Regions from separate parts of the Halomonas sp. 18071143 genome, predicted to be linked through region 2. Evidence: riboswitches for the same ligand, from Rfam matches in the RefSeq annotation. Region 2 holds a riboswitch; each other region holds the start of a gene.
The links. Region 2 has a riboswitch for thiamine pyrophosphate ahead of KVY02_RS04825 (sodium:solute symporter). Riboswitches for the same ligand answer to the same signal wherever they lie in the genome.
Positions count from the first base shown of each region.

Region 1: it holds a riboswitch for thiamine pyrophosphate, as region 2 does, so the genes downstream of both, thiM (hydroxyethylthiazole kinase) here and KVY02_RS04825 (sodium:solute symporter) in region 2, are expected to answer to the same signal.
Region 3: it holds a riboswitch for thiamine pyrophosphate, as region 2 does, so the genes downstream of both, tenA (thiaminase II) here and KVY02_RS04825 (sodium:solute symporter) in region 2, are expected to answer to the same signal.

Region 1 is NZ_CP078120.1:272,433-284,245, forward strand. Features, by position in the region: gene KVY02_RS01365 (D-alanyl-D-alanine carboxypeptidase family protein) at 1-435, shown strand, start outside; gene KVY02_RS01370 (DMT family transporter) at 514-1,389, shown strand; gene yegQ (prephenate-dependent tRNA uridine(34) hydroxylase TrhP) at 1,491-2,846, shown strand; gene KVY02_RS01380 (DODA-type extradiol aromatic ring-opening family dioxygenase) at 2,839-3,576, opposite strand; gene KVY02_RS01385 (DoxX family protein) at 3,630-4,040, opposite strand; partial or broken gene KVY02_RS01390 (LysR family transcriptional regulator) at 4,047-4,235, opposite strand; gene thiE (thiamine phosphate synthase) at 4,232-4,846, opposite strand; gene thiM (hydroxyethylthiazole kinase) at 4,836-5,645, opposite strand; TPP riboswitch at 5,672-5,763, opposite strand; gene KVY02_RS01405 (hypothetical protein) at 5,812-6,156, opposite strand; gene KVY02_RS01410 (DUF2237 family protein) at 6,277-6,651, opposite strand; gene gloA (lactoylglutathione lyase) at 6,856-7,389, shown strand; gene KVY02_RS01420 (DUF6164 family protein) at 7,391-7,756, shown strand; gene KVY02_RS01425 (cupin domain-containing protein) at 7,737-8,429, opposite strand; partial or broken gene ampC (class C beta-lactamase) at 8,569-9,717, opposite strand; gene KVY02_RS01435 (LysR family transcriptional regulator) at 9,901-10,788, shown strand; gene KVY02_RS01440 (metal ABC transporter solute-binding protein, Zn/Mn family) at 10,809-11,813, opposite strand, start outside.
Region 2 is NZ_CP078120.1:1,003,512-1,015,324, reverse strand. Features, by position in the region: gene KVY02_RS04870 (ABC transporter substrate-binding protein) at 1-1,054, opposite strand, end outside; gene KVY02_RS04865 (flavin reductase family protein) at 1,133-1,744, opposite strand; gene arfB (alternative ribosome rescue aminoacyl-tRNA hydrolase ArfB) at 1,931-2,344, shown strand; gene KVY02_RS04855 (DUF1289 domain-containing protein) at 2,393-2,593, shown strand; gene KVY02_RS04850 (proline racemase family protein) at 2,583-3,644, opposite strand; gene KVY02_RS04845 (alcohol dehydrogenase catalytic domain-containing protein) at 3,641-4,819, opposite strand; gene KVY02_RS04840 (MFS transporter) at 5,127-6,308, shown strand; gene KVY02_RS04835 (magnesium transporter CorA family protein) at 6,346-7,314, opposite strand; gene KVY02_RS04830 (diguanylate cyclase domain-containing protein) at 7,311-8,762, opposite strand; gene KVY02_RS04825 (sodium:solute symporter) at 8,847-10,238, opposite strand; TPP riboswitch at 10,228-10,331, opposite strand; gene KVY02_RS04820 (peroxidase-related enzyme) at 10,400-10,987, opposite strand; gene KVY02_RS04815 (hypothetical protein) at 11,162-11,813, shown strand, end outside.
Region 3 is NZ_CP078120.1:2,837,046-2,843,072, forward strand. Features, by position in the region: gene KVY02_RS13385 (HNH endonuclease) at 29-907, opposite strand; gene KVY02_RS13390 (AAA family ATPase) at 904-2,481, opposite strand; gene KVY02_RS13395 (hypothetical protein) at 2,607-3,218, opposite strand; TPP riboswitch at 3,608-3,739, shown strand; gene tenA (thiaminase II) at 3,825-4,493, shown strand; gene thiC (phosphomethylpyrimidine synthase ThiC) at 4,519-6,027, shown strand, end outside.

The sequences.
Region 1 (11,813 bases), 730 kb from region 2:
CCTCCCGAGCCCCCATCGCGGCCGATGATGGCGCATATCGACACCAGCGCACCGGTCACGGCGGCGGCCGTGGAGGCCCAGTGGTCACAAACCATGGCGCCTACACCTTCCCCGCAGGGTGACCCGCTGCTGGCCTTGATCGAGCAGGAGCGTGGCTTTGCCTCGGCGGGAGCGGCACCGGCCTCCGGAGGCGGGAACTGGGGCATCCAGGTGGGCGCATTCAGCCAGGCGTACCAGGCGGAACAGTTGGCCCAGCAGGCTGCCCAGCGCTTACCCAGCGATGTTGGAGGGCAAGTCGCCATCGATACCCTGGAGGGGCGTTCGACGGTGTTCCGAGCACGTGTCGTGGCCCTGGATGAAGCACGTGCCCGTCAGGCCTGTCAGTCATTGCAGGCCCAGGGCATGGACTGCATGGTGGTGAACGCCAGCCTTTGACGCCACCCGGCACGCCAACGCCCCGCCAGTGCAGCATTGGCGGGGCGTTTTGTTTTATGCGACCACAGGAGGAACGCCATGACATCTTCCCTGAAAGGCATTCTCTGCATGTGTGCAGGCGTACTGTTTCTGGCCTTGGGAGACGCGGTATCGAAATGGTTGGGTGAGGTGCACTCGCCGCTGCAAATCATTTTTTTCAGAGCGCTGGTGTCGCTACCGCTGATCGCTCTGCTGGCTCATTTTGGTGGTGGGCTGCGCAAGCTGCGTACGCGTCGCCCGGGCGTGCACCTGCTGCGCGGGCTCATTTATACCGCCACCATGGTGTGCTTCGTCTGGGGGTTGACCCTGCTGCCGCTGGCGGAAGCCACGGCGATTGCCTTTGTGGCCCCGCTGTTCGTGACGCTGCTGTCGGTGCCGTTACTGGGTGAGCGTATCGACCCGCCAGTGCTGGCCGCTTCGCTGCTTGGCTTTGTCGGGGTGCTGATCGTGGTGCGGCCAGGTGGTGATGCCTTTCAACTGGGGGCCATGGTGGTGCTGGGAGCGGCGGTGTTCTACGCACTGATGATGGTCACCGCGCGGCGCTATGGCGCCAACGAGCACCTGTGGGCCATGGTGTTCTACATGACGGCCGTGCCGCTGGTACTGACGGGCCTCAGCCTGCCCTGGGTATGGCAAACGCCCCATCCCTGGCACTGGCTGGGCTTTGCCGCCTCCGGGGTGCTGGGGGTGGGGGCCACGGCGTTCATCACCTTGGCCTTTCGCCATGCGCCCGCCGCCATTGCGGCGCCCTTCGATTACACCGCCATGCTGTGGGCCGTGCTGCTGGGGTGGTGGTTCTGGGGAGAACTGCCGGACGTCTGGGTCTGGGTAGGCAGCGCGCTGATCATGTGCAGCGGTCTGGCCATTGCCTATCACGACCGTCGCACCACCCTGAAACGTCGCCCCACGGCCTGACATGCACCGGGAATTGACCCAGGTCAGCAAACCGGCCGACGGGCCGCAACCCGAAAGGTGCGCTGGCTATAATGCCGCCCGTTCAAACAACGGTGACGGTTATGCAAGCTCCCGAACTTCTCTCGCCTGCGGGCACGTTTCACAACATGCGTTACGCGTTTGCCTACGGGGCCGATGCGGTCTACGCCGGGCAGCCGCGCTACTCGCTACGGGTGCGCAATAACGACTTCAAGGTGGCGACGCTGCACCGGGGCATCGAGTATGCCCACGCCAGAGGCAAGCAGTTCTACGTGGCCTCCAACATCGCTGCGCACAATAGCAAGCTCACGACCTACCTGCGGGATATGGAGCCGGTGATCGAGGCTGGGCCGGACGCTCTGATCATGTCCGACCCCGGGCTGATCATGATGATCCGTGAGCGCTGGCCGCACCAAGTCATCCACCTGTCGGTGCAGGCCAACGTGGTGAACTGGGCCGCGGTCAAGTTCTGGCAGCGGCAGGGGATTCAGCGCATCATTCTTTCTCGGGAGCTATCGTTGGAAGAGGTGGCCGAGATCCGCACCGAATGCCCGGATATCGAGATCGAGACGTTCGTTCACGGTGCGCTGTGCATCGCATATTCAGGACGCTGCCTGCTCTCGGGGTACGTCAATCGCCGTGACCCGAACCAGGGCACCTGCACCAACGCCTGCCGCTGGCAATACAAGACGCTGGATGCCACTCAGGATGCCACCGGCGACCTGATACCCGTGGCGGCGGACACCGAGCGGGCCGCGTTGGTCGAAGATGTCTCCCGGCCGGGCAAGCGGATGCCCCTCTACGAAGACGAGCACGGCACTTACCTGTTCAACTCCAAGGACCTGCGCGCCGTGCAGCACGTGGCACGCTTGGCGCGCCTGGGTGTGGCGTCACTGAAGATCGAAGGACGCACCAAGTCCCACTACTACGTGGCGCGCACTGCGCAGGTGTATCGTCAGGCCATTGACGATGCCGTGGCAGGCCGCCCCTTCGACATGGGCTTGATGGATCAGTTGGAAAACCTGGCCAACCGAGGCTATACCGAGGGCTTTTACCGCCGCCATGTGCACGATGAGTTTCAGAACTACGAGCGCGGCCACTCCGTTGGCGTGCACCAGCAGTTCGTGGGCGACATCATCGGCGTCGATGCCACGGGCAGCCTGCTGGACGTCGAGGTCAAGAACCGCTTCGAAGTGGGCGATGCCATGGAGCTGATGCTGCCCGGCGGCAATCGTCGTTTCGTGCTGAAGCAGATGGAAAACGGGCGCGGTGAGTCTCAGGCTGCCGCACCCGGCTCAGGGCATCGTGTCCGCATAGCGCTACCTGGCGCGCCCATCGCCCCGGAGCAGTGGGAGTTTGCCCTGCTGATGCGGGATCTTCCTACCGCTTCCTCCCGCACCTCCGCCCAAGCCAGCCATCTGGGCGTGGCCGTCAGTTGAACGCGTAGACATCCATCGCCAGCACGCCGTGCTCGACGCTATGGTGCAGCCGCTGGCCCTGACCCCCGGCTCCCATGGCGACCAGTAACGGTTGGAAGTGCTCCGGCGTGGGATGGTTACGCTGGGCATGGGGAGCCGTTTGCCATGTCAGCAGCGCCTCCCGCGCGTCTTTTTCCAGTTGGGTGTGTGCCCAATCGGCAAAGGCATCCACCCAGCCTGGTGCCTGGCTGCCCTGGGGCAGTAGCGCATGCAGGTTATGGGTCAGGCTGCCGGAGCCCACGACCAGAATACCTTCGCTGCGCAGGTGGGCAAGCCGCTGGCCCAACTCCATCAGCGCCGCGTTGCTCCACCGGCTGGGAAGCGACAACGACACGACCGGTAGCCTGGCCTCGGGGTACATCAGGGAAAGTGGCACCCAAGCGCCGTGGTCCATGCCGCGCTCCACGAGTCTGGCACCGAGCGTTTTGCCCAGCGTTGCGGCCAGGGCTGGGTCCCCCGGTGCCGGGTACTGCACGGCGAACAACGCTGCCGGAAAACCGCCAAAATCGTGGAGGGTCTCGGGGTGAGCGCTCTGACTGATGAGCAGCTCCGGCGTTTCCCAATGGGCAGAGACCACGACGATGGCCTTGGGGCGAAGCGTCTGGCCCAGCTCACGCAGGAACTGGTGAGCGGGCGTGGGGGTCAGCGCCAGCATGGGCGAGCCGTGAGAGATAAACAGGCTAGGTAACATAAGGCACCTCGATGTGCGGCCTGCCAGCGTAGGCGCGCCAGCAGGCCAGTGGCTCACGCGAAGCGGCGTGCAACGACCAGGCTGCCGCTGCCAAGGCCGGCTTGCACGACCAGTGCAATGGCCCAGAATACCGGGAATTCCCAGCCGCCGCCCGGGTTGGAGAAGAGCCAGCCGTTACCGATATGTACCCAGGCGGCTCCCAGCAAAACCGGTACCAGGGCAAGGCTGACCCAGCGGGTATAGATACCCAGCAGCAAGGCCAAGCCTCCGCCGACTTCCGCCGCAATGGTCAGGTAGGCCAGAAAGCCTGGCAGGCCCAGCGACTCAAAATAGCCGACCGTTCCAGGCAGGGTGAACACGAATACTTTCAACAGCCCGTGGGCCAGGGTCATGATGCCCAGGCTGATGCGCAGCAGGGCAGTGGCATGCAGGTGTGATGCTTGGGTTGTCAGTGTCGTCGTCATGGTGTTCTCTCCTGCTTCCGTCAGGTGCAGCCGCCGGGTGGTGCGCTGTATCAGCCGCGCGCCCAGCGATTCCTCGAGCGCCATGACCCGGCGCGATAGCAAGGTGCGCGAGAGGTCCAGGGCCTCCGCCGCCCGCGTGTAACTGCCTAACTCGGCCACCTTGACGAAGGCTGTCAGTTGGTCGAACTGGGTCATGACCTGAAGAACGCCTGGGCCGCCTGACGTGGGTCAGGATGGCCGCAAATGGCCGAGATCACCGCGAGCCCGTGGGCACCGGCGGCTTTCACCTGGGCGGCGTGCTCGGCTTTCAAGCCGCCGATGGCCACGCTGGGCAGCGGGCAGGCACTGGCCAGTTGGGCCAGCCCGGTAAAACCGATGGGCTGCGCGTGGTCCTGCTTGCTCCCGGTGGCAAACACGGGCCCCAGCCCCACGTAATCCAGCAGCGCCACGGGGGCACGCTGCAACTGCTCCAGGGTATTGATGGAGAGCCCGATGATCGCCTGCTTGCCCAGTACCTGGCGGGCCTGCATCACGTCCGTATCGCTCTGACCAACGTGCAAGCCGTCGGCACCGCTGGCGTGCGCCACGTTCAGCCGGTCATTGATGATCAGCGGCACTCCGCTACCTGCCAGCACTTCCTTGAGACGCTTGGCCTGGGCAATCATGGCTTCGTCGCTGGCCTGCTTGTCGCGTAGCTGGACCAGCGTGACGCCTCCTGCCACGGCGGCTTCCACGGTACGTTCCAGGCCCGTGGAGGCGCATAGCTGAGCATCCGTGACCAGATAGAGCGTAAGATCAACCGACATGTAGGGTCTCCGAGTGAGGTAGTGCAGGCAGGTCATCTGCCGTGAGCGAGTACAGGGTATCCAGCAGCGTCACATAGAAACTGCCTGGCCCTTCGGCCTGCTGCCCGGCGTGACTGCCTGCCAGATTGAAGTAGGTCAGGGCGCCGAGCGTGGCGGCCAGCGGGGCGTGACGGTTGGCCGCCACGAAACCGGCGACCAGCGCGCTGAGCCCGCAGCCCAGGGTGGTTACCCGTGGCATCAGCGGGTGGCCGCCAGTCAAACGATACAGCGACTGGCCATCGGTGACGATATCGGTGGCCCCGGTCATGGCGACGACACACTGATACCGACGCGCTGGGGTGATGGCCGCTTGGGTGGCATCGTCGGTGCTCACCGTGGCATCCACGCCCCGGCCCTGGTGGGCAAGGCCGCTCAGCGCCATGATTTCCGAGGCATTGGCACGAATCACGCTGGGCTGGTAAGCCAGCAGGGACAGGCAAGTTTGCTGGCGCAGCCGCGTGGCACCCACGGCGACCGGGTCCAGCACCCAGGGCACCGCGTGGGTTTGGGCAGAGTGGGCGGCCAGCTGCATGGCCTCGGCCCAAGGGGCAGAGAGCGTACCGATGTTGATCGAGAGCGCTCCCGCGATGGCGGTAAATTCCGCCACTTCTTCCTGGGCATGCAGCATAGCGGGGGAGGCCCCGGCGGCCAACAGCAGGTTGGCGGTACTGTTCATGGCAACGTAGTTGGTGATGCAGTGTACCAGCGGGGTCTGGTCACGCAGCGCGAGCAGCGTCTCGCGTGGGCTGGGTAGGGTCATGACTTCCTCCCGGCAGGGAGGTGGTGAATGAAAGCACCACGACTCCCTACGCCGGTGCTATCCGGTTCAGGTTCAAAGGGTGCTTCTCAGCCGCGTCGCGGCGCCCCTGTCGTAGGCGTACTATCCTCGGCCAGGCGGGATGTGTAAAGCCAATGGCGCGGAAAGATCAGCGAAACGCGATGCGCGTGCCGTAGGTCAGCATTTCATCGGGCGTCATGGCGTTGCCCGCGACGCCGATCATTTCGTCGCCGCACTGGTCAGAGAAGGTCAGCACGCCGTGGGTCAGCCCCAACTGCCCCAGCGCATCGCGGATCTCTCCGGTGCCCAGAAACGTACTGACTTCTCCCTGGGCGTTGCTCAGTTCCGAGACGCCATGAGCATGATGAAAGCGGACCTTGTAGATGCCATCCATCGAGACGACCTCCACGATGGGGGAAAAGCCGTTCTGTAGCGCGTTGGCCAACTGCTTCAACGTCAGGCGATCATCTAGCGTCATTTCAATGTCGGTCATGACACACTCCCAGGCTAACGATACGCTGAATGTACAGCTATAGAGATAGTAGTGTAGAAGAGTTGCATAGAAAATCCACTGCGACCGATGCCGGGGGGAGCGCCCCGTGCGCTGGCAGGCCTAGTGCACTGCATCCAGAGCGTGTTGCTGCAGTTTGATCAGCGGAATGATGTCCAGCGTGCGTGCATTGGTGCCTGACAAAATCACCGGTGGGGCCAGGCCCACCTCTTCAGCCTCTGCCCAGCGGTGGGCACACAGACACCAGCGGTCGCCGGGCTGTAGGCCAGGGAAGCCGTACTCGGGGCGCGGGGTGACCAGGTCATTGCCCTGCGCGCGTGAAAACGCCAGAAACTCCTCGGTGACCATGGCACATACCGAATGAATGCCCACATCGTCGGTACCGACTCGACAAAAGCCATCACGGTAAAACCCCGTCTTGGGTGAGTGACAGCAGGGGGTGAGCGGCTCACCCAGTACATTGAGATCACGTGACATGCGGCCTCCTCAGGCAGGGGCTAGAATTATCGCAGCGCCGCCCTCATACATAAGCCAAGGGTTCGGCGGCGGATTCGATGGGGTTCGCGTTAGCAGCAGCCTAAAGCCTTGTACATGGTACGGGGTTCGTCAAAGTATTTACGTACCAAAGTGCCTGCCTGGTTACCACCATGCAGAGACATCACGCAGCAACAGGAGAGAGTCATGTCGTTTTCAGGTGAACAGCATCCCGGTGTTGCCCCCGCGGCTCCCCAGACCCAAGGGTTTCGGTTGAATCACACCATGCTGCGGGTCAAGGACCCGGAGCGCGCGCTGGCGTTCTATTCCCGCGTATTTGGCATGCAGGTGCTGCGGCGGCTGGATTTCGAAGAGATGCAGTTCTCGCTCTATTTTCTGGCCAACGTGGAAGCCGACGACAAGGTGCCGGAGGACCAGAACGCTCGCACCGCCTGGACCTTCAGCCAGAAGGGCCTGCTGGAGCTGACCCACAACTGGGGCACCGAGACCCAGCAGGACTTTGCCTACCACGACGGCAATGCCGAGCCCCAAGGGTTTGGCCACATCTGCTTCAGCGTGCCGGACCTGGAGGCCGCCCAGGCCTGGTTCGACGAGCACGATGTCACCTTCGTGAAGCGTGCCGACCAGGGCAAGATGAAAGACGTCATTTTCGTCAAGGACGCGGACGGCTACTGGATCGAAGTGATTCAGGCGGATCGCATGGCGGCATTGGGCGGCTAACATGGCACATTTGCTGTTCCGGTTGCGCCACGTGACCGATGAAGAGGCCATGGAAGTGCGCCAACTGCTGGATGAACACGGCTTCGACGTGTATGAGACCCAGGCGGGGTTTTTCCGCCTGGGGGTCGATGCCATCTGGCTGCGCAACCCGGCCCAGCGAGATGACGCCGAGGCGCTGCTGGCGCAGTACCAGGTCGAACGCCAGGCCAGCGCGCGAAAGGCCCACCAGGAGGCGGTGGCCCGCAACGAAGCACCGACCTGGAGGAAGCGGTTACGGGAACAGCCGATTCAGATCGCGCTGGTGATGGTCGCTGTCATCCTGATCGCACTGCTGACCCTGCTGCCGTTCATTGGGCTGGCGCGTTAGCCTGGCACACCGCATCCGTCAGGTGCCCGCGCTTCATGTACATCATGACGCCATGTTCACCGGCGCGCAGCGATGGAGTAGCCTCAGGTGGGAAGCGGCACCAGCTGCCCTGCGGGTATTCGTTGCCCGCCTCGTAGAGCGAGCCTTCCAGTACCAGCAGTTCCAGCCCGCCCGGTAGCGCAGGGTAATCGATGGTCACCTCATGCTCCCAGCGTTCCAGGCTGACCCGCTCCTGTGCGTAGGTATGCAGCATCTTGTAGCCGATGCCTGGCCGCCGGTCGGGCTGCCAGGGCAGGCGGTGGGCAGGAATGGCCAGCTGCAGCAGGTCGTTGTCATCGAACTGATGCAGTTTCACCAGAATCAGCGCACCTTCTTCGCCAATATGGGGCGTATGGCCAGTGCCAATGGGATTGCGCAGGTAGCTGCCCGCAGGGTAGCGGCCATGTTCGTCGGCAAACACGCCCTCCAGCACCAGAATCTCTTCACCGCCGCCATGGGTATGGTGGCTGAACTGGCTGTGCGGCGCGTAACGTACCAGGCTGGTGGCGCGGGCGACTTCCTCGCCAATCCGGTCCAGCATCATACGTTCCACGCCTGCACTGGGCGACGCGACCCAGTGATACTGCTCCGGCGTCATACAGGCAAAGTGGCTAAAATCGGCGTTCAGGCGCATGGGCTTGGCTCTTTGCAATGAGTGAGATGAGCAGGGAGAGGGGCTAGTCTCCTTTATCAGCGCTGCAAAACGCAATCTTCCCTCATGCTTGACCTCGTCATTTGCAAACAAACCGCCGCTCGAAAGCGGCGGTTTTTCATTACGGGGTGTCGGTCAGCGCACTGAGAATATGGTGAGCCGTCTCGATACGCGCCTGATTGGGGTAGTTGCGGTTTGCCAGCAGCACCATGGCGATCTACTCGCTGGGCACGAAGACCACATAGCCGCCGAAGCCATTGGTTGAGCCCGTCTTGTTGTAGTAGGCCGCTTGCCGAGGGGCTTGCGGTGGCGTGAGGCGATGTGCCGGGTTGGGCGCCAAAATCATCTCGAGCGAATTGCCTTCCAGCAGTGTCTCCAGGGTCACCGGGTAGTGATAGTGCTCCCAGCCCAGGCCCTGGGTCATGGGGCCAACGTCGAAGTAGCCTGTGCGTGTCGTTGCCAAGGCGTCATCCAGCCGTTCCGTCGTGCCGCTGGCATTGGCCGGGTCTCGCATGTTCGCCTCCAGAAAGGTCAGCACGTCGGCGGCATTGGCTTTCAGCCCGTAGGCCTGGGCATCCAGCACGCCTGGGTTCACCCGAATGGGCTCATCCTCCTTCGAGTAGCCGTAGGCATAATGTGCCCGTTGCGCGTCGGGCACTTGAAAATGAGTGTGTTCGAGCCCGAGCGGTATGAACAGCGTTTCTTCCATCAGCGTCTCGAAAGGTCTGCCCAAACGTTGCGCGGTGAGATGGCCCAGCAAACCGATGCTCGGATTGGAATACAGACGTTGTGCCCCTGGAGCAGATTCGGGTTGCCATTGGCGGTAGTAATCGATCATTTGCTCTTCTGATGGCACCGAGTCCGGAAACTGCAGCGGAAGCTCGCCTGCCGTGTAGGTGCCCAGTTCCAGCAAGGTGATCTCATCGAAGGCACTGCCTTCAAGGGCTGGCCAGTAGCCGCTGGCGGGGTCAGAGAGGGAAAGGGCACCGCTAGACTGCGCGTAGCCTGTCAAGGCCGCCGTGAAAACCTTGCTGATGGAGCCTAGCTCGAAAAGCGTCTCATCCGTGACCGGCTCCTCCGTCTCCAGGTTTGCAAGCCCATAATTAAAGTAATACGGCTGCCCCTGAATGCTTAGCGCGACGGCCATGCCGGGGATACGATACTGTTCCATCAGCGGGGTGATCGTGCTGTCCAGCAACGCTTGAAGATCGGCCTCGTGAGGCTCTTCGAGCGCCCAGGCTGCCCCGCTGAAAAGTAAGGAGGAGGCCATGAGAAGACAGCGGCGTGCTGAAAACGGCGTGCGCATGCAAAACTCCTGTTGCGATGAGTCATGTCGGTGGAAGGCAGCTCTGGTCGATACAGAAGCCACGGGTGACTAAAATAAAGAGCGCGATGGGTCTCCACAAATGGCAAGATTTTGCATGAGCTATTAGAAAAATTTGGGGGTGGCGCAGTGCGTTCCTATTTGCCGTTGAAGGCTCTGCGGGCCTTTGAGGCATCGGCCAGACATTTGAGCTTCACGCGTGCAGCAGAAGAGCTGCACGTGACACAGGCGGCCGTGAGCCATCAGGTCAAGCGCCTGGAAGGGCTATTGAAGGTGCCGCTATTCACACGTTTGCCCCGAGGGCTAATGCTGACTCAGGAAGGCAAGCTGCTGTTGCCTGTGCTGAAGAATGCGTTCGATCAGATGTCGCATACGTTGGAGCGGTTAGGCGAAAGCCGTCATCGTGAGGTCTTGAACGTGGGTGTGGTGGGTACGTTTGCCGTGGGTTGGCTGCTGCCACGGCTGGCAGACTTTCATGACGCGTATCCGTTCGTCGATTTACGGCTCTCCACCCACAACAATCGTGCCGATCTAGCCGCTGAAGGTCTCGATTTTGCGATTCGCTTTGGCACGGGCGCCTGGCATGGCACGGCGGCTCAGCCACTACTGCCTGCATCGCTTTCGGTGCTGTGTGCTCCGGATATTGCTGCACGGCTCGACACGCCAGCCGATGTGTTGCATGAAACCTGGCTGCGTTCGTATCGTGCCGATGAGTGGGCCGAGTGGTTGTTGGCCGCCGGATTGCCTCGTAGCCTTCCCACGACCCAGAGCATCGTCTTCGACTCTTCCATTGCCATGGTGGAAGCCGCGCTTCAAGGGGTGGGCGTGGCATTGGCGCCACCGTTGATGTTTTCTCGGCAGCTGAGCAGTGGTGCGCTGGTGCAGCCTTTCGACACCACTGTCAGTCTAGGGGGGTACTGGCTGACACGCCTGCAAGCGCGGGCAGAAACCCATGCCATGGCGTCTTTCAGGCAGTGGCTGCTCACCACGATCAACCTGCGTGAGACTGAGCGGTAAGCAGCCGTTGACCTCAATGATCAGTGACGATGACCATGATCACCGTGGTCGTGGTCGTGGTCGTGGTCGTGGTCGTGGTCGTGGTCGTGGTCGTGGTCGCCATGACCATGATCATCATGGCCCGGTTCGGCCAGGGCGGCGTGGAGTACCGTGGCGTTGTGGCGCATCATGCCCAGGTAAGTGCTGGCATCGCCCTCACTGGCCAGCGCATCCGCGTAAAGCGTGCCTGCAATGGGCAGGCCGGTTTCTTCGGCCAGTTGCACGATAATGGACTGGTTGGTCATGTTCTCGTGGAACAGGGCCTGAACGTTCTCCTGCTCGATTACGTCTACTAGTGCTGCCATGCTGGCGCCGCTGGGATCTGCTTCGGTAGAGAGCCCCACCGGCGACAGGAAGTTGACCCCATAGGCACGGGAGAAGTAACCGAAGGAGTCGTGGCCGGTGATGACGCTGGCGGAAGCCGGGATCTCACTGATCAGCGCACGAATTTCGGCATCCAGCTCCGCCATGTCAGCCAGATAGCGATCCGCATTGGCCTGGTACTGCTCGGCGTTGTCCGCATCGACTTCCATCAAACCGTCGCGGATGTTCTCGACGTAGACCCGCGCCTGGGTCATGTCCTGCCAGGCATGGGGATCATCGTCGCCGTGCTCGTGGTCATGACCGTGACTGTGGTCATGTCCATGATCGTGGTCGTGATCGTCATGCCCATGATCGTCATGGCCCGCGTAGGCCAGGGCGTTGATGCCATCCGTTGCGGTGACCACCGGGCCTTGATAGTCGCTGGAGTCGATCAGTCGCTCCATCCAGCCTTCGAACAGCAGGCCGTTGAAGACCACCAGGTCGGCCTCGGCCAGTGCACGGGCATCACCTGGGCGCGGCGAGTAGACGTGTGCATCGCCGTCAGGGCCGACCAGGGAAGTGACCTCGACATGCTCGCCGCCCACGTTCTCGACCATATCGGCCAGAATCGAGAAGCTGGTGACCACCTGCACACGCTCATTGGCGATGGCGGCAGGCAGGGC
Region 2 (11,813 bases):
GCGGCTCACCCACGCCAATATCGATGGTACCCAAGCCCAGCAAGCCTTCCACGATGGCTTGCCTATCCGGGTTTTCACCGGCGGCTTTCACCCCTTCCACGAACAGCTTGGCGGCTAGATATCCCTCCAGCGAGATGAAGTCCGGCTCGCTGCCGGGCACATGCGCTGCCAACGCCTGACGGTACTCTTCCACGGCAGGCAGGTCAGCATCCAGTGGTGGCACGACCTGAGTCACGATCACGCCTTCGGCCAGTGGCCCCAGCGCCTCCAGCAGGGCTTGGCTACCCACGAAAGAGACGTTCAGAAACACGCTATCCGGCAGGTCCTGACGCGCTTCACGGATAAAATCGGCAGCGGGGCCAAAGGTGCCGACAATGATCACCGCACGAGGCACCACAGGTGCCTGAAGAATGGTTGCCAGTCCTTGGTGAACATTGCGGGTACCGCGTGTAAAACGGCCGTGGGCCAGCTGTGAGGTGTCGGTGAAGCCCTCTTCGTGCAAGGCGCGCAGCGCGCCATTGTAACCTGCGTCACCGAAACTGTCGTTCTGCGTGAAAAAGGCGATCTCTTCGGGCTGGATACCCGCTTCCAATAGCCCCGCCACCATGGCAGCCGTTTCCTGCACATAGCTTGCTCGGTAGTTGATCACATAGCGGTCGGGGGGCGAACGACGCAAGATACCCGCGCCGGTAAAGGCGCCGTACAGCAGCGTGCTGTGCTGGTTATGGATGGGGATGGTCACGGCAGCAGTGGGCGTGCCGACGTTACCGATGGCCGCCAGCAGAGAGCTGTCACTAACCAGCTGCCGGGTATGCGCGGCGGCGGGGAGCGGCGAGTATTGATCGTCGAAGGCCTGCAGTACCAGCGACTGCCCGTTCACGCCTCCTTCGGCATTTACCTTGGCAAAGTAGGCCTCGATACCCTGCTGCATGCCGACCCCCAAGGGAGCGGCTGCACCACTCAGCGGCGCGACGATGCCTACTTTCAACTCCGCTGCCGCCACGGGCGACACCAGCCCCCAGGCCAGCAATACCAATACTCGTGATATTTTCATTTTTTTATCCTCAGGGTTTAGCCTTTCATCGGCCAAAACGCCTAAGACTTTAGTCACAACCTAAAGATACTGATGTTTCTAATCAGGACGGCTCAGGGCAAAGCGGTCGCTGACTCTCACATAGTCACTGCCTGCCAGGCGGCCTACCGGCTGCAGCACATCCAAGTGAACGTGGCGGCCATCCCAGACGGACTCATCGGCGTGGATCGATACCACTTTGACCAGGATCAGGCTGCCTGCCAGCGGCTGATCCCCGAAGCGGATCACCTGTACTCGCTGGCAGCCAAAGGCGATGGGCGCCGCCGCAATACGCGGCACGCGCACACCGGGCATGGCCGTCTTTTCCAGTCCTGCCAAGGCAAACTCGTCTTCCTTGGGCGGCAGGCTGGCGCTGGTGGTATTGAGCGCTTCGATCAAGCCTTCGGTGCCCACATGCACCACGCACTCGCCGACGTCTTCCAGGTTGCGCAGGGTGTCCTTGGGCTGGGCGCTGCCATCCAGCAGCGGCGCAAAAGCCAGAATGGGAGGGTCGATACTGGCCACGTTGAAAAACGAAAACGGCGCCAGGTTGGCGTTGCCCTGGCCATCCTGGGTGGCCACCCAGGCAATGGGCCTTGGGCAAATGCTGCCCGACAGCAGGCGATACAGTGTTCCGGCACTCAGTGGCGAGGTGTCCAGCAGGGTATCCATGCAAACTCCTTATCAGGCCATGGGACCAGCGTTGCTGCCCATAAAGCCACTCACTCATCAGAAAAAATCACCTCTCTTTGCATAAGAGGTATTCATTGTCGTAGGGACCGCCTGTTACCAAGCCGTGGAGCCTTGCGGCTGTCAAGTGTGCTAGCCTTGTAAGTTCATAAGTTACCAGAGAATTGAATGCTCACTATTTCCAATAGCGTCACGCTGGCCGATTGGGAAATCGATATCAGCCAGATTCGAGCCCAGGGAGCGGGCGGCCAGAACGTCAATAAAGTCGCCTCTGCCGTGCATCTGCGCTTCGACATTGCGCGCTCGACGCTGCCCCCTACCTACAAGGAGCGGCTGATGGCGCTGTCCGACCAGCGGATCAGCAAAGAGGGCGTGGTCATCATCAAGGCGCAGAGCTTTCGCACGCTGGAGCTGAACAAGGAAGACGCCTTGAACCGCTTGCAGGCGTTGATTCAAAGCGTGGCCCGTACGCCGAAAACGCGCCGCCCCACCAAGCCCACCAAAGGCTCCCAGCGGCGGCGGGTGGACCACAAGACCCGCAAGGGCAAGATCAAGTCACTGCGTGGTAAAGTGCCGCTGTGACGCCCTCCGGCAAACCCTCCCCCATTTCGAACCGGATACCACTCCCCCATGCCCAACCAGCCTCGCCCTGTGTCACCCTGCCGCCATATTTGCCAGATCAACCCCGAGACGGCGCTGTGCAGCGGCTGCGGGCGCACTCTGGATGAGATTGCCTGCTGGGGCAGCATGACCGACGCAGAGAAAGCGCCCGTCTGGACGCGTATCGAACAGGCCGGCTACCTGGACCTCGGCGATGACGCTACTCCTTGACCGGCGCAGGCTGGGCGTGCCGGTCACTCAAGATATGGTGCAGCTCGCCACAGGCGACCATCGGGTCGTCGCAGTTGATCACGATGGTGGAATCGGCCAGCACATAGCTGCGCCCGGTAATGGTATTTTCCACCAACTGATAGGCACCTTCCTGGTGGGTGCCTGTAAAGGTGCCGATAAACCCGGTTTCTCTCAACGAGACGGTTTCCAGCTTGTCACCCGGCGCCAGCCGCCCTTCATGATGCATCAGCGCCAACCGCGCCGAGGTGCCGGTGCCGGTGGTGCTGCGGCAAATCACGCCGGGGTGTACGTAGGTGGCAGAGCGCGAACGCACATAGCCCTGCGCCACCTGCTCTTCAGGCCCCATGAAGTGTAGAAAGGGCAGCGGCCCCACATCGCCCAGAGTGTAGTGGGAAAACCCTCGGTGGGCCTGGATGGCCTCGATGATCTTGTGGGCACAGGCCGCCAACGCGGCCTCTTCGTCCCGTATCAGCTTGAAGCCCAGCGCCTCGGCATCGACCAGCGCATAGAAGCCACCGCTGTAGGCAACCGAGTAGGTGACGTCGCCAATGCCCGGTACCAGAATCGTATCGCGATAGCTGTCGATATAGCTGGGCAAGCCTTCACAGGTCACCGACTCGACGACGCCGTTGCGCACCCGCGCTTCGATCTGCACCAGGCCTGCCGGGGCTTCCAGCTTGAAGCGCTGAAGCCCCTCCTGCTTGGGCACGATACCCATTTCCAGAACGGCCGTGGCCGTGCACAAGGTGTTGGAGCCTGAGTAGATCGGGTAGCCCATCACTTCCATGATGATGTACCCCGCCACCGCTTCAGGATGGGTGGCAGGCACCAGCAGGTCGACCGACATTTCCGGAATGCCATAGGGCTCGCCCAGCAGTAGCTGCCGGAGGCCATCGGCGTCGTCACGCAGATACTCCATTTGTTGACGCACCGTGCTACCGGGCAGCGTATCGATCCCGGCGGTGACGATACGGCTTACGTCGCCCCCCGCGTGGGTGTCCAGCAGCTTGATGGTATGCACGGTATTCACTGGCGAGCCTCCCGTTCCGATTGAAGAGCGGCAGATTGAAGATCAGCCGACTGAAGCGCGAACGGCTCCCCATGGGCCTCCCACTGGGCATCGGGCACGATCACGATCTTGCCCAGATAGTCGCTGCCGCGATTGACGAAGTAGCGCTCCGCCGCGTGCAGCTGCGACAGCTTGAAGGTCCCGTGCAGCACCGGCTTCAGCTCGCCGCTGCGAATCCACGCGATCAGCTGTTCGGCCTCTTCACGGGTGCCATGGGAGACCCCGACGATTTGCACCTGATACAGGTAGATGCGCGTCCACATGATTTCGCTGAGATTGCCACCGCTGGCACCGGCGATGGCCAGCCGCGGGTACGTGGCGCGCTGCGACATATCGCCGATCATGGTGTCGATGAACAGGTCGGTCATGTCGCCCCCCACCAGGTCCATGACCGCATCGATGGGCCGCCCTTCGGTGGCGTGCAGCACGCGCTCAACGAACGTGGGCAAATCGCCTCGGTCGATCACCGCCTGCGCGCCCAGCCCGCGCAGGGCATCGGCCTTGCTGGGCTGGCTGACGGCATAAGGGATGGCGCCGATGATGCGGCACAGCTGAATCAGCGCCGTCCCTACCCCCCCGCTGGCCCCACTGACCAGCACCCGCTCGCCAGCCCGCACGTTGGCCGCCGTCATCATGTGGTAGGCGGTCTGATAGGAGCACATTCCCATGGCCGCCAGAGGGGCATCTGGTAATTCAGGATTGGCGATGTGATGAAACTGGTCGGCAGGCACCACGATATATTCCGCGAAACCCCCATCGGCACCATGCCCGTAGTAATCCGGCATCAGGTTGATATCGCGACGGTCATCCGGGTAGAGATTGAAATCCAACAGCCCCCGCTCACCCACTCGCTGCGCATCGACACCCTCGCCGACGGCCACGATGCGCCCCACCACATCGGCCCCCTGGATACGCGGAAAGCTCAAGGTGGGGGCACCGCCCATGGCGAACGAGGTGACCTCCTCCTTGCCCCTGGTGGGGTAAAGCCCTTCGCGGGCCTTGCGGTCAGTGTTGTTCTTCGCGGTCGCCGTGACGCGCACCAGCACCTGACCGGCCCCAGGCTGCGGCGTGGGCACGTCCTGCCGGTAGTGCAACATGTCCACATCGCCATGACCGGTCAGCAGCATGGCCGACATGCTGGAGGGGATAGAAATGGAAGTGGTGGAATCATTGGCAGCGTTGGTGACACGTGAGGTTCTGCGGTCCGTATTGGCCATGGGCTGGCTCCTGATCGGTGCATATACCACGACAATAACAAACGCCGGGCCAGGTTCAAGATATCCTGTTGCGACGGGATTCAACAGTGCGGAGGGATCGCTTACATACCACTCCAATCTCTTGCTTTGCCTCGCAGCGTCAACTTTTCGCCAATGGTGATCAGCCCCCAAAAGGTTCAAGCTCATCCCTCATGGGCACCTCCCAGCCCCCCCGCCAAGGAACGGTATGCTTCATTTCAGCTCTGCCTATCACCGCCGCCTGACCTGGACCTATTTTGGTCTATTCATCTCCATTGGCATGACCGGCGGGCTGCTGGGGCCTGCCCTGCCCCACCTGGCCAGTGCCAGCGGCTCTTCCATGAGTCAGATTGCCGTACTGTTCACGGCTCGGGCCATGGGCAACATGAGCGGTGCCCTGGTCACCGGACTGCTGATGGACCGCTTCAATGGGCATCGTGTGCTGCTCATCATGGGCGTACTCACCGTGGCCGGGTTGGCGCTGGCGCCCTTGAGCCCACTACTCGTGTTGCTGGCGCTGCTGTTCATGCTGCTAGGCTTTTCTGAAGTGTCGCTGAACGCCGGGGGCAATACGCTATTGCTGTGGCTGCACCGAGACGCCGCAGGCCCCAACGTGAGCGCGCTGCACTTCTGCTTCAGCGTTGGCAATATGCTGACCCCGCTGGTGATGGTGGCAGCGCTGTCGCTGACCGGCCAGTTTCACTGGACTTTCTGGGTGGTGGGGCTTTGCGTCGCCGGGATGCTGTGGCCGTTATCACGCTTTGCCAGCCCCACCATGCCAGCTCCCTCCTCGCCGAGCAGCAGCATTGGCGAGCACAAGCATCGTGATCCGTTGCTGCTGGGCATCTTCATGGTGTTGTTCGCCCTCTACGTGGGCATCGAGGTGACCTTTGCTGGCTGGGTGACGGCCTATGGCGCGCTATCAGGAGTGTCCGGCGAGCAGGCCACGCTGTTGGCGACACTGTTCTGGCTGGCGCTCTCGGCAGGACGCTTGCTGGCCATTCCGCTACTGCGCTGGTGCGCGCCCTGGCAAGTACTGGTCGGCTGCCTGGCCATTGGGCTCAGCGCCGCTGGCGGCTGGCATGCAGGGGTGCTTTCATTGGCCCCAGGCGCGCTGCTGTTTGGCCTCTCCGCCTCGGCTTTTTTCCCCACCCTGTTTGCGCTGTGCAACCACACCATGGTGATGCGGGGCCGCACCACCGGCGCCATCTTTACGGCCGCGGGCTGCGGGGCACTGATCATTCCTTCGCTGACGGGCCCACTACTGGACACCGCCGGGCCCGGCGCGTTTCCCGTGCTGCTAGCCTCGCTATGGCTGTTGATTGGCCTTGGGCTTTGTCTGTTGACGCTACGCCTGCGTATCCTGGCTCAGTCTACTGCCGATCCTTAACGCCGTAGGCCGAACGCAGCCCATTTTCGGACAACGTCTAGAACCAGGCTTTACGTTTGAACCACCAGATCAGCACAACGCCAATGCCCAGCATGAACCCCAGTACGAAGAAATAACCATACGGGTAGGCAAGCTCGGGCATGTATTCGAAGTTCATGCCATAAATACCGGCAATAAAGGTCAGCGGCACGAAAATGGCGGTAATGACGGTCAACACACGCATGGTGATATTCAGCTGATGCGATGAAATCGAGATGTAACCATTTATCAAGTCGCCACAAATGTCGTAATACATCTGGGTCAGCGAATGCAGGCGCTCGAAACGCTCTTCCACATCGGTGATGGCATGCAGCGTTTCACTCTCCCAGCGAGGGAGATGTGCGTAGTCATACGCCGTCAGCTCTTGAGTGATGCCCTTGTGATAGTTGAATACCCGACGCATCTTGACCAACCGCGAGCGATACGCAGTAATCCGGCGCATCAATACGTCATTGCCGTTCTCCAACAACTCGTCTTCCAGGTCGCTCAGCTCGGTCTCGAACTCCAGCAGGCTGTCGATATAAAAGCCCGCCGAGGTATACATGACACGCAAGGCAACCTGCTCGGGAGAGCGCGACAGCAGCCGCGCGCCCTGATCGTTGAGTAACCGTTCGATGCTCAGCGCAAGGCCAGGATGCAGCGTGACCAGAAAGCGTTCGCCCACGAAAAAGCACATCGGTTGAGGCACGAAGTTGAGCTGAGCATCGAAGGAGGAAATGCCTCGGTAGATAATCAGCGTATGGTTTTCGAATTCCTCGATCTTGGGAGGATGACGCACCTTGTGGGCATCCTGAATCGCCATGGGGTGGCACGCAAACCCTTCGAGCACCTCACGCTCGCTGGCTTCGCTTTCACCCTGCATGTCCACCCAGATATGCGCGCCCTCCAGGCGTTTCCAGACATCGATCAGCGAAAGGTCGCCTTCGCGCACTTCTCCCTCGGGGGTGGTCATCAGGCATCGAATCATGTGCATTCCTTGACTTCGCTGGCGTTGGTTGACGGCAGCACAGGGCTTGCTAGCCGCGCCTGCGCCTTGCCTGCCCGCTTGGCTTCATACATCGCCACATCGGCTCGCTTCAACAACTCTTGCGGGGTTTCTTCTCCGCCAGGCACATACTCGGCCACGCCGATACTGGTGCTGACCTCGAGCACTATGTCGCCCATGGTCAGCGGATCTTCAATGGTGCGGATCAGCTTCTGCGCCAGCGGTTCGATAGCGTCGCTGTCCATGTTCTCCAGTATCAGCACAAACTCATCCCCCGCCCAACGGGCCACGAAGTCCGTTTCACGCAGCGCAGCTTGCAAGCGTCTGGCGATGTCGCGCAGCAGCTCATCGCCCATGGCATGTCCATACAGGTCATTGATTCGTTTGAACCCATCCAGGTCGAGAAACATGACCGCCAGCGGTACGAGACTCCGCCGAGTACGCGCCATGGCCTCTGGCAAGCGTTCGTCGAGGGCGCGGCGGTTAGGCAGCTCCGTCAAGACATCTTGTCTGGCCTCCTGGTCTCGCAGGCGCGCCAACTGCTGGCGCTCGGTAATGTCGTGGATAAACAGGCTGCGCCGCCATCGCCCACTGAGTTCGTAGCGCTGGTGGCGAATCTCTACCGGCAAGCGCCCACCATCTCGACGCCGGGCTTCCCATTCGATGGGTGAAGGATCGTCCTGCCCGGGCACGCCTACGGGAAACATCAGGTCGGTAATGGGGCGGGCCAACGCCTCCTTGCGCGACCAGCCGAACATGGCTTGTGCGGCGCGATTCCAGTCCAGCACCCGACCACGATCATCGATACTCAGGTAGGCATCGTAAGCCGACTCGATGACCAGGTTGAGCTCGCGGGTACGTCGCTCGATCTGCTGCTCCAGACTACGATGCAGCGCCGCAAGGTCGCGTTTGAAGCTGGCATTGCGCTTCTCTTGCTGAATCAAGCGCTCGCGCAAATGAATTTCACCGGACACCACATCGGCCAGGTCCTGTAGCGCGGTGAACTCCTGGGGGGTTAGTTCGCGGGGCCGGGTATCCATGGCACACAGTGACCCCAACACCAGCCCCTGGGTGGTTTTCAGAGGGATGCCGACGTAGAAGCGGATGCCGTCGGGCTTATCGACGTAAGGATTATTGGCAAAGCGGGGGTCCAGGCGTGCATCGTTGACGACCAACGGCGCTTCCGCCAGCACGGTATAGGCACAAAACGCCACGTCGCGAGGAGTTTCCGAAAGCTCCAGCCCCACCTGAGACTTGAACCACTGTCGGTCGGTATCCACGAGCGTCACCGTGGAAAGTGGTACCCCCAACAGCACGGTGACCAACCGAGTCACTCGGTCGAATACCGGCTCATTGGGGGTGTCCAGTAACGCCAGCTCTTGCAAAGCAGCAATGCGCGACGCTTCATTGGATGGCAACAGGTGGCTCATGGTGGTTACACCCGATATATAGTTAACACTCCTTTGTGTATTTCAAACCCTTTCGACATCATAGCGCGAAACTACACAGTCTGCCTAACGCGTTGATTTTTTTAACACCTTGCCCGAAGGGAGCCACCACGCCACGAGGATACTCACCAGGCTCGAGAGCATCAGCGCCCCCACGAAGGGACCGAGGGTAGGAATACTGCCAGGAAACGTGGCGGCCATGATGCCCGCCATCAAGGAGCCTTGCCCCAGCCAGCCCGGCAATACCGCCCCCACCAGCCCCGCCACGCCACCGCTGATCGCCGCGAGCGGCGACATGCGTTGCCACAGGCCCAGCAGCACTGGCACCACGATGGCCGCACACAGCAAGTCGGCTATCAAAAACAGCCTCAGTACCGATAGCCCTTGCAAGGCGATGAGGATCACCGGCACCATCAGCAGCACCGTGATCCAGCGCGCTGCATGCAACGCTTTTGGCTGATCTCCCGTTGCCCACAGCGAGGCAATGCCGTTTTGCAACGTATCCACGCTGGAAGTCACCAGCGTGACGGCCAGCACCAGAGCCGGGAGTGTGATCCAGACAGGAGCCTCTGCCAACAGGGCAAAAAAGGGCATCGGTGGCTCGCCCAGGCTCACCCCACTGAGTGCCGCCATCATGCCGACACCACCAATCACCATGACCACCAGCACCGTCATGACGGCCCCCAGCCACGCGCCACGGCCAAGACTGGCGCTATCCTGAGCCGCCCAGAGCCGCTGCCAGTAGCCCTGGTGAAACAAATTGGCCGCGGTCACGGCAATGATCAGCGTCAGCGCCACGCTCAGCGACGCCCCGAGGGGGACGTCCGGTAGCGCCGCATCGCTGGGCATGGAAGGCAGGCGCCATAACGTGACGCCCGCCACGGCGCATAACAGTATCAAGAGCAGCCAGGCCTGCCAGCGGTCGGTGGCCAGGCTAGCGCGCAGGCCACCGAGCACGGTATAGATGAGAGTCGTCAGCGCCACACCAATGATGACCCAGGCAGGCGGAACGTCTGACAGTAGCGCGGTAATGGCGCCGATGGCCGTCAGCTCAGCTGCCAGAAAGCACCCCATATACGCCACGGAGGCCAGCGTGACATAGTGACGGACCCCCTTGCCATAACACGCTTCGGCAAACTCGGCGATACTGCGCCCGGCGGGTAGCGCACGACGTATTCTGGGGCCATAAAGCCCCAGCACCAGGAAGGGCAGCGCCGAGCCCACGGCATAGCCCAGCAGCGCCACCGGCCCCACGAAGGCGCCAATTTCAGGCGGCGCAAAGAGAATCCAGGCCCCCATTCCCGAGGCCAGAAAAGAGAACCCCAGGGTCGTTGCCGTTTGCGAGTTGCGCGCCGTGACGTAGTCATCCAGCGAGCTTCCCCCAAAACGCGCCCGAAGGCCTAAAAATGCAAAGCAGCACAGCGCTGCGCCCAGCACTGCAGACGTCAGGTACGGCATGTCGCGCTTCCTCCGCCGGTACTATCCGGATCAGGTTCCAGGGTCTGCATGGCGTGCATTCTCAGCCCACGAAGGGCTCCCCTGGCGACAGTGAATGAAGGCGGTATCTTCACTGAAAGGAGCGCCCCGGTAAAGCGCTGCCGTGCGTACTGCGCTCTGGCCTAAGCAGGTTTGGGCACGCGCCCCATCAGGTAGAACTCCGGGTTGGGCGGCGTGCCTGCCAGGGTGACCAGACGATTCGACATGCCAAAGAAGGCGGCCACGGCACCGATGTCCCAGCAATCCTCCAGCGTAAAGCCCACTTCCGCCAGCCGGGTTTGCCATTCGGGCGTCAGCTCGCCCAGCTCGATGGCGCTGTGTAGCGCAAAATCGAGCATGCGCCGATGCCGCTCGCTCAACCCCGCCGCCTGGTGGTTGATGGCAACGTTATCGGCCAACAGAGGGTCTTTGGTGTAAATACGTACCAGCGCGCCATGTGCCACAACGCAGTAAAGGCAGCGATTGCGCGCGCTGGTAGTGACCACAATCATTTCCTTTTCGGCCTTGCTCAGAGTGTCGGACTCCCGCTCCATCAAGGCGTCGTGGTAGGCAAAGAAGGCGCGAAACTCCGCTGGACGGTGGGCCAACATGAGGAACACATTGGGCACGAACCCGGCTTTTTCCTGAACCGCCAATATGGCCGTGCGAATGTCGTCAGGCAGGTCGTCCAGGGTTTCGGGAATTTTAAAACGGCTTAATGACGCAGACATGCTTACCTCTTTTTTGTCGTGTTGATAAACGCCTTGCGCGATACGGGGTCATGGTTAACAAAATGCTAACGGATTAGACTTTCATTACACCTTGAGGCTCGCCATACTCTTATCGACTGTATTTCATAAAAAAGGCAGCGTTGAGCAAACGGCGTCTGTAACAGGGAAACCACCATGTCTTATTCTGAAGCAAGAGAGCACACGCCGGGGCGTTTGCATGCATTGTTCGCCGACCCTTACCGTGCGTTCGAAAACGACACGGATGAACGCCAGCTGCATATCCGTATCATGCTTCATGCCTTATTGGCCCGCCCCATCGCCCGGGGTCAAATTACGCTACGTGTCATTCACGGCTGGGAGAACGGCGGTTTCGAGCCAGCCGACCTGCAACATGCGGACTTCCATCTCAACAGCCTGGCAGATTTTCATGCTGCTGCTGCGCGCTTTACGGCGGCGAATCAGCAAAATGCACCGCTGCCCGCCGATGGCAGCGCCATTCTGGCAGAACCGCTGGCCGACGCCATTGCCGATGCCGAGGCCGAAGGTCTGGTCTTGAACGAAGACATTCGAGAAACACCCGCTCGCTGGCAAGCGTTCGAAGGGGGGTTAGCGCTGTACACGCTGTTCAAGATGTATCACCGCCTGGTCTATGGCGAAGACGATACTTACCGCTGCTCTCAGTGCGAAACTCCCCACGGGCTGCGAGAAATCCATGAGTTCCATCTTGAAGAGGGCGAGTTTGCACTCCTTGCGCCACTCAACGATGAACAGGATGCTCCTTACCTGCTGGTGCTGCATGAAAGCCAACTGGAGCCTATAGAACAGC
Region 3 (6,027 bases), 1.8 Mb from region 2:
GTGCATTAAATAGATTCTCTTCTATTTTCTAGGGCAACAAAAACTCTTGGGACATTGACAATGCCACATACATCACTTTCTTCCAATGATTGGCAAATGCTCCCCCCTCAATTAGTGGTTTAAACAGAACCTCAACTAGATCTACTGTTAATTCCTCTAGTGGAATTTTTCTTCCCATCACCTTATAAAAAGAATTTCTTTGATCAATTATCTCGCTTAGGTGTTTACCCGCTTCGATACCATATCTACGAGCTAAATCGAAATCCCTAAAGTGCTTGTTAACTCGAGCTTTATCAACCTCCTGCCACTCAGCTGGAGGTTGGACATAATACTCCACTACTCCATCACCATCATTGACATATCGGGCATGCACCCACTGCTGAGTATAAAATATATTTTTGTCTAAATAAGGATGTATTATTTGATCTTCGGCTTGACCAGCAAAGTCATCCCCTTTTTCTCCCATATTGCAATCGCGACAAGCTGGTATTAAGTTTACTGGCATGACGGAGAACTGAGGGTAATGGGCCAAAGGCAAAAAATGGTCTAGATTTTTAGGGCGCCCAATATCTCCACAAAAAGGGCACTTTTCATTTGCAGATGCTAATAGATACTCATATAAACTTCTTGCGGGCTTTTCTTTATTTCGAAGATTATTTGCATACAAATTAACCAATTTGGATTTTGTTAATGGAGGCACAACGACAGTTTTTCTTTTAATGTTTTCAATTCTGGGAAACTTATATAGCTCTCCTTTTTTCACCAACTGCTCGTATTGCAAGCCTAGATAAACAAGATCGGGGACGGCAGTTAGGAATGTATTCCTTACATTCACTTGCTCCATACCTTTAGCACAAGTGTTCAGGACATCCTTAAAATCACATAAAGGGTAGTCTAACTTTTTCACTTACTTAACCCTTTATCGCGATGAATTATCATTGCTTTTAGAATGGACCGAGCCTCTAACCCTAATTTATTTTCGTAATCTATGATGATATCTTCGTATGTTCTTCCTGAATCTACTGCTTTTGACATCAAGCCATGATAACCCGAAGTTACCACTTCTAAACCGAACACCTCTCTCGTTAACACTCCTACATCTTCACCAAACGTTTCTATTTCTGGCCTGTAAGGTTTTAAAGTGTCACCTACTCGATTAATCTTCCAAACGCATGATTTTGGCACTTCTTGCAAAAGCACAGGGGAGTGTGTGGCAATGATAGCGACGCCATTTAGATCGAAAAGCAATTCACTAAGCGTTCTTACAAAAGCTGACAATAATGGTGGGTGCAAATGACTTTCTGGCTCATCGATCAAAACAAGCGTCTTTTCTTCTATAACTGAAACTATCTTAGTAATTGTAAACAAAACAATAGAATGCCCAGAGCTCAAGCTTGTTAAATAACTCTCTATCTCAGAAAGAAATAAGTTACGAAACTCAGTACTATCGACTTGCTCCAGCTTATTTATTTCTCTCAACTGCTTGTAAATTTCCTCCAAATCGATTAATCCTACAGACTCAAAATTTTCATCCGTTCCTAATTTTCTAATCGCTTCACGCCACAGAACCAACTTGTCTTTTTTTCTAAAGCAATCAACTAAATGCCGAACAAAATCAGCCCTAAGCTCAGGTATTGTCCTAAGGCTATCCTTTTTTTCTCTGTTTTTTAACCCTACATAAAAGTAACACGCACCTTTACTTGGGTCAGGTTGCTCTTCTGGAGGATCAAAGGGGTCAAAAGCGCTGAAAGAAACAGAAATCAAGCTGCTAAAATAGTCACTTTCTATCTCTCTTTCTAATCGGTACCCCGTATCGATAAATTTCCCAATGGTATTATCTGGGTTAGTTACTGCTTGAATCATGCCATTTAAAATGGTCGTTTTACCGCATCCATTCCTTCCAATTAAAGCATGAATATTTGTGCTTGGTGTCGAGCTCTCTATCACATCAAAATCTAGCCTAATAGATGCCATAGCTTCACATCTTGGTCGCTCAAATGCAAAATTAAAATTCGTCAATTCAGCCTTTCCATAAAGAACCCTATTAAACTGTCCTTTAATAGATGTTAAGCTATTATCTCTCAGAAGAGAGGTTCTAAAAACATCCTCCTCTTGAATATCATCAATTAGCCCTGGATTAAAAACTATATCATTTAAAGAACAAAGCAGTTCTTCTCTCAAATTTTCAGGCAATTTAGATATTACTTTATAGAAATCTAAACTTTCACCAACCGAAAAAAAATCATCATTGAGCTCAATGAATTCGCTCTCTAATTTTTCGTATGTTGAAATAGAGGTATCTTGCCCCTTAAACCCTATTTTAACGTTTCCAATGTTATGCAAATTCCCTTCATGGTCATACACTGACAAGTAGAACATTGTGACGAATGAAAAATCATTCCAGCGATCTATCTTTAAATACGCTTGATTAACACCTTTATCCGGAATGCGTTTTTCACGTGGAATAATTTTGAACTTCACTAACACTTTCATCCATTAAATTAGTTTTTTAAATAGACAACACCGAGCGGTTTTGAGGCGCACCTAACGCTTGGCTTTGCGGCGTGCTGTAGCGCAGCGTAGGCACGTCCGCCAACAGCCACTTGTTATGAGATGGCTGCCTGTAATCTATGCAGTGCCGGTATTGCTGTAGTTGCAATTTTTGAGAACAGATCAATATGCGAAGATGTCAAGCCGACGAACTCCTGATATCGTTTTAAGAATGAGGGCTTGTCTTTTGCATCAAGAGCCATCTTTAGTTCATCAAGCTTGGTTATGAGGCCAGAACGATCAGCTTCGTTAGAAACAGACTTAGTGATCTCTTTATGCAACTCTCTAAAAAGTACAGTGCTGCTTTTTGTGTTGTGAATAGCCACGTTTGCTGATGAACTGCCGCTTGTTGTTGTGTTGGTGATAACGCCTGAATTATCGCCATGAACTACGGTATTGTTCGTCACTGGGCGCTGAATCTCATTGTGCGGTATGTCGTTTTCGATAACCTTCATTCCTTGCGGGGCGATCTGAACGAATCCGTGCCATGCATTATCTATGGAGGCCCACGTTTCACCCTCAGCCAGACGCTCTGTAATCAGATAGCGCGCGATCAAGGCACTCTGTGTTTTTTCAATGCCCAGGACGGACGCGATTTTTGCGCAGTCCTGCTCTCCGGGATTCTGATAGAGCCAAAGTAGATATTGCTGTCTCAGTGCTGGACTCATTTGCTATCTCCCAGAATCTCATAACAGTGATTATACGCCCTGCCATGAAACCTCAATGAACGTGACATCACAATGACTGAGGTTTCATAGCTACCAAATCGAATCTACCTCATTGATTCTACACCGTGCAAAGAGAATTTTGGCGATGTAGCCAAAATTCGCGGGCTTGCGCGTTTTGCTCACCTCAATAATACTGTTTTTATATACATAATTATTGAGGCATTCTCCCATGAAACTGATGGAACGCGTCAAGGTAACCATGGGGGCCAAGCACTCAACGCCATCGTCTTTTCTTGTCGTTCATTGCTTTCACAGCAGGCCACCTCTGTACGCCCAATAAAATTGCCTACCCTTGCATCTCCCCCACCCGCCTCCTACACTGCGCTGAATACTGCTTGACGGGGTGCCGGTGGAACCGGCTGAGATCGCTATACGGCTGGCTGCTGCAGCAAGTCGTCACGGCGGGGCCCGTTGAACCTGATCCGGCTAGTACCGGCGTAGGAATCAAGCGGTGGTTGGGGTTCGCCGTGTTCACCTGATTCCTTACCCCAACTCACTCTCCCTTCGCCCGTGCGCCGGTTCGCTGTACCACCGGAGGCATCCAATATGGGCTACCGCTTTACCGATCTCACCACCGCTTGCCAGCAAGATTGGCGCGCCTACATCGAGCACGATTTCGTGCGCCAGCTGGGCAACGCCACGCTGCCTGAGGCGTCGTTTCGTCACTACCTGAAGCAGGATTACCTGTTCTTGATCCACTTCGCACGCGCCTACGCGCTGGCCGCTTACAAAAGCCCTACCCTGGCGGATTTGCGCCAAGCGCATGAAGGCTTAAAAGCCATCGTGGATGTGGAGCTGGGCCTGCACGTGGGCTTTTGCCAGGAGTGGGGCATCAGCGAGCAGGAGCTTGCCGAACTCCCCGAAGCCCGCGCCACGCTGGCCTACACCCGCTATGTGCTGGATACCGGCAACCGCGGCGACCTGCTGGATTTGCACGTGGCGCTGGCCCCGTGCCTGGTGGGCTACGGCGAAATCGCCAACTGGCTGAACGCGCAGCCCTCTACGCTGCGCGGCGCGCAAAACCCGTTCGATGCCTGGATCGCCATGTACGAAGGCGAGGAGTTCCAGGCCGCCATGCAGGCAGAGCTTGCGTGGCTCGATGCCCGCCTGGCGGATGTCACCCCTGCCCGTTTTGCTGAGCTGAGCAAGATCTTCCGCGATGCCACCCGCCTGGAAATCGACTTCTGGCAGATGGGTTTAGACCTTTCTGAATAACCTCCTACAACACAGAGCAACCATCATGACCAAGACCGCCAAAAGCAAAACCGCACACTTTTTAGCCGAAACCGCCCAGGTCGATGCCGCCGCCGTGGCGCCGCTGCCCGGCTCACGCAAGGTGTACGTGGAAGGCTCACGGCCAGATATTCGCGTGCCGTTTCGGGAAATCACTCTCTCGCCCACCAGAACCAGCGGCGTGGATGAGCAGAACCCGCCGCTGCTGGTGTACGATACTTCCGGCCCCTACACCGACCCCAACGCCCGCATCGATTTGCGCCAAGGCCTGCCGGAGCTGCGCCGGGCCTGGATCGAAGAGCGCAACGACACCGAGTTTTTGGATGGCCCGACCTCGGAATACGGCAATCGCCGCGCCAACGACCCCACCCTTGCCCAGCTGCGCTTTGATTTGACCCGCACACCCCGCCGGGCGAAAGCGGGCAAGAACGTGACCCAGCTGCACTACGCCCGCCAGGGCATCATCACGCCGGAAATGGAGTTCATCGCCCTGCGGGAAAACCAGCGCCGCCAAGCGTTGGGAACGGCAGAAGTAGAGCGCATTCTGGGTCATCAGCATGCGGGCCAGAGCTTCGGCGCCAGCCTGCCCAAGGAGATCACGCCGGAGTTCGTGCGCGATGAGGTGGCCCGTGGCCGGGCGATCATTCCCAACAACATCAACCACCCGGAAAGCGAGCCGATGATCATTGGCCGCAACTTCCTGGTGAAGATCAACGGCAACCTGGGCAACTCGGCGGTCACCTCTTCCATCGAAGAGGAAGTGGACAAGATGACCTGGGGCATCCGCTGGGGCGCGGATACCATCATGGATCTCTCCACCGGTCAGAACATCCATGAAACCCGCGAGTGGATCATCCGCAACTCGCCGGTGCCGATTGGCACGGTGCCCATCTATCAGGCGCTGGAGAAGGTCAACGGCATTGCCGAAAACCTCACCTGGGAGATCTTCCGCGATACGCTGATCGAGCAGGCGGAGCAGGGAGTGGATTACTTCACCATCCACGCGGGGGTGCTGCTGCGCTACGTGCCGCTCACCGCCAACCGCGTCACCGGTATTGTGAGCCGTGGCGGTTCCATCATGGCGAAGTGGTGCTTGTATCACCATCGGGAGAGCTTCCTGTACACCCACTTCGAGGAGATCTGCGAGATCTGCAAGCAGTACGATGTGGCGTTTTCGCTGGGCGACGGCCTGCGCCCCGGCTCCATTGCGGATGCCAACGACGAAGCGCAAATGGCGGAGCTGAAAACCCTGGGCGAACTCACCCACATTGCCTGGAAGCACGACGTGCAGGTGATGATCGAAGGCCCCGGCCACGTGCCCATGCACCTGGTGAAAGAGAACATGGACAAGCAGCTGGAGTACTGCGACGAAGCGCCCTTCTATACCCTCGGCCCGCTGGTGACGGATATCGCCCCCGGCTACGACCACATTACCTCTGGCATTGGGGCGGCGATGATTGGCTGGTTTGGCTGCGCCATGCTCTGCTACGTAACGCCGAAAGAGCACCTGGGCCTG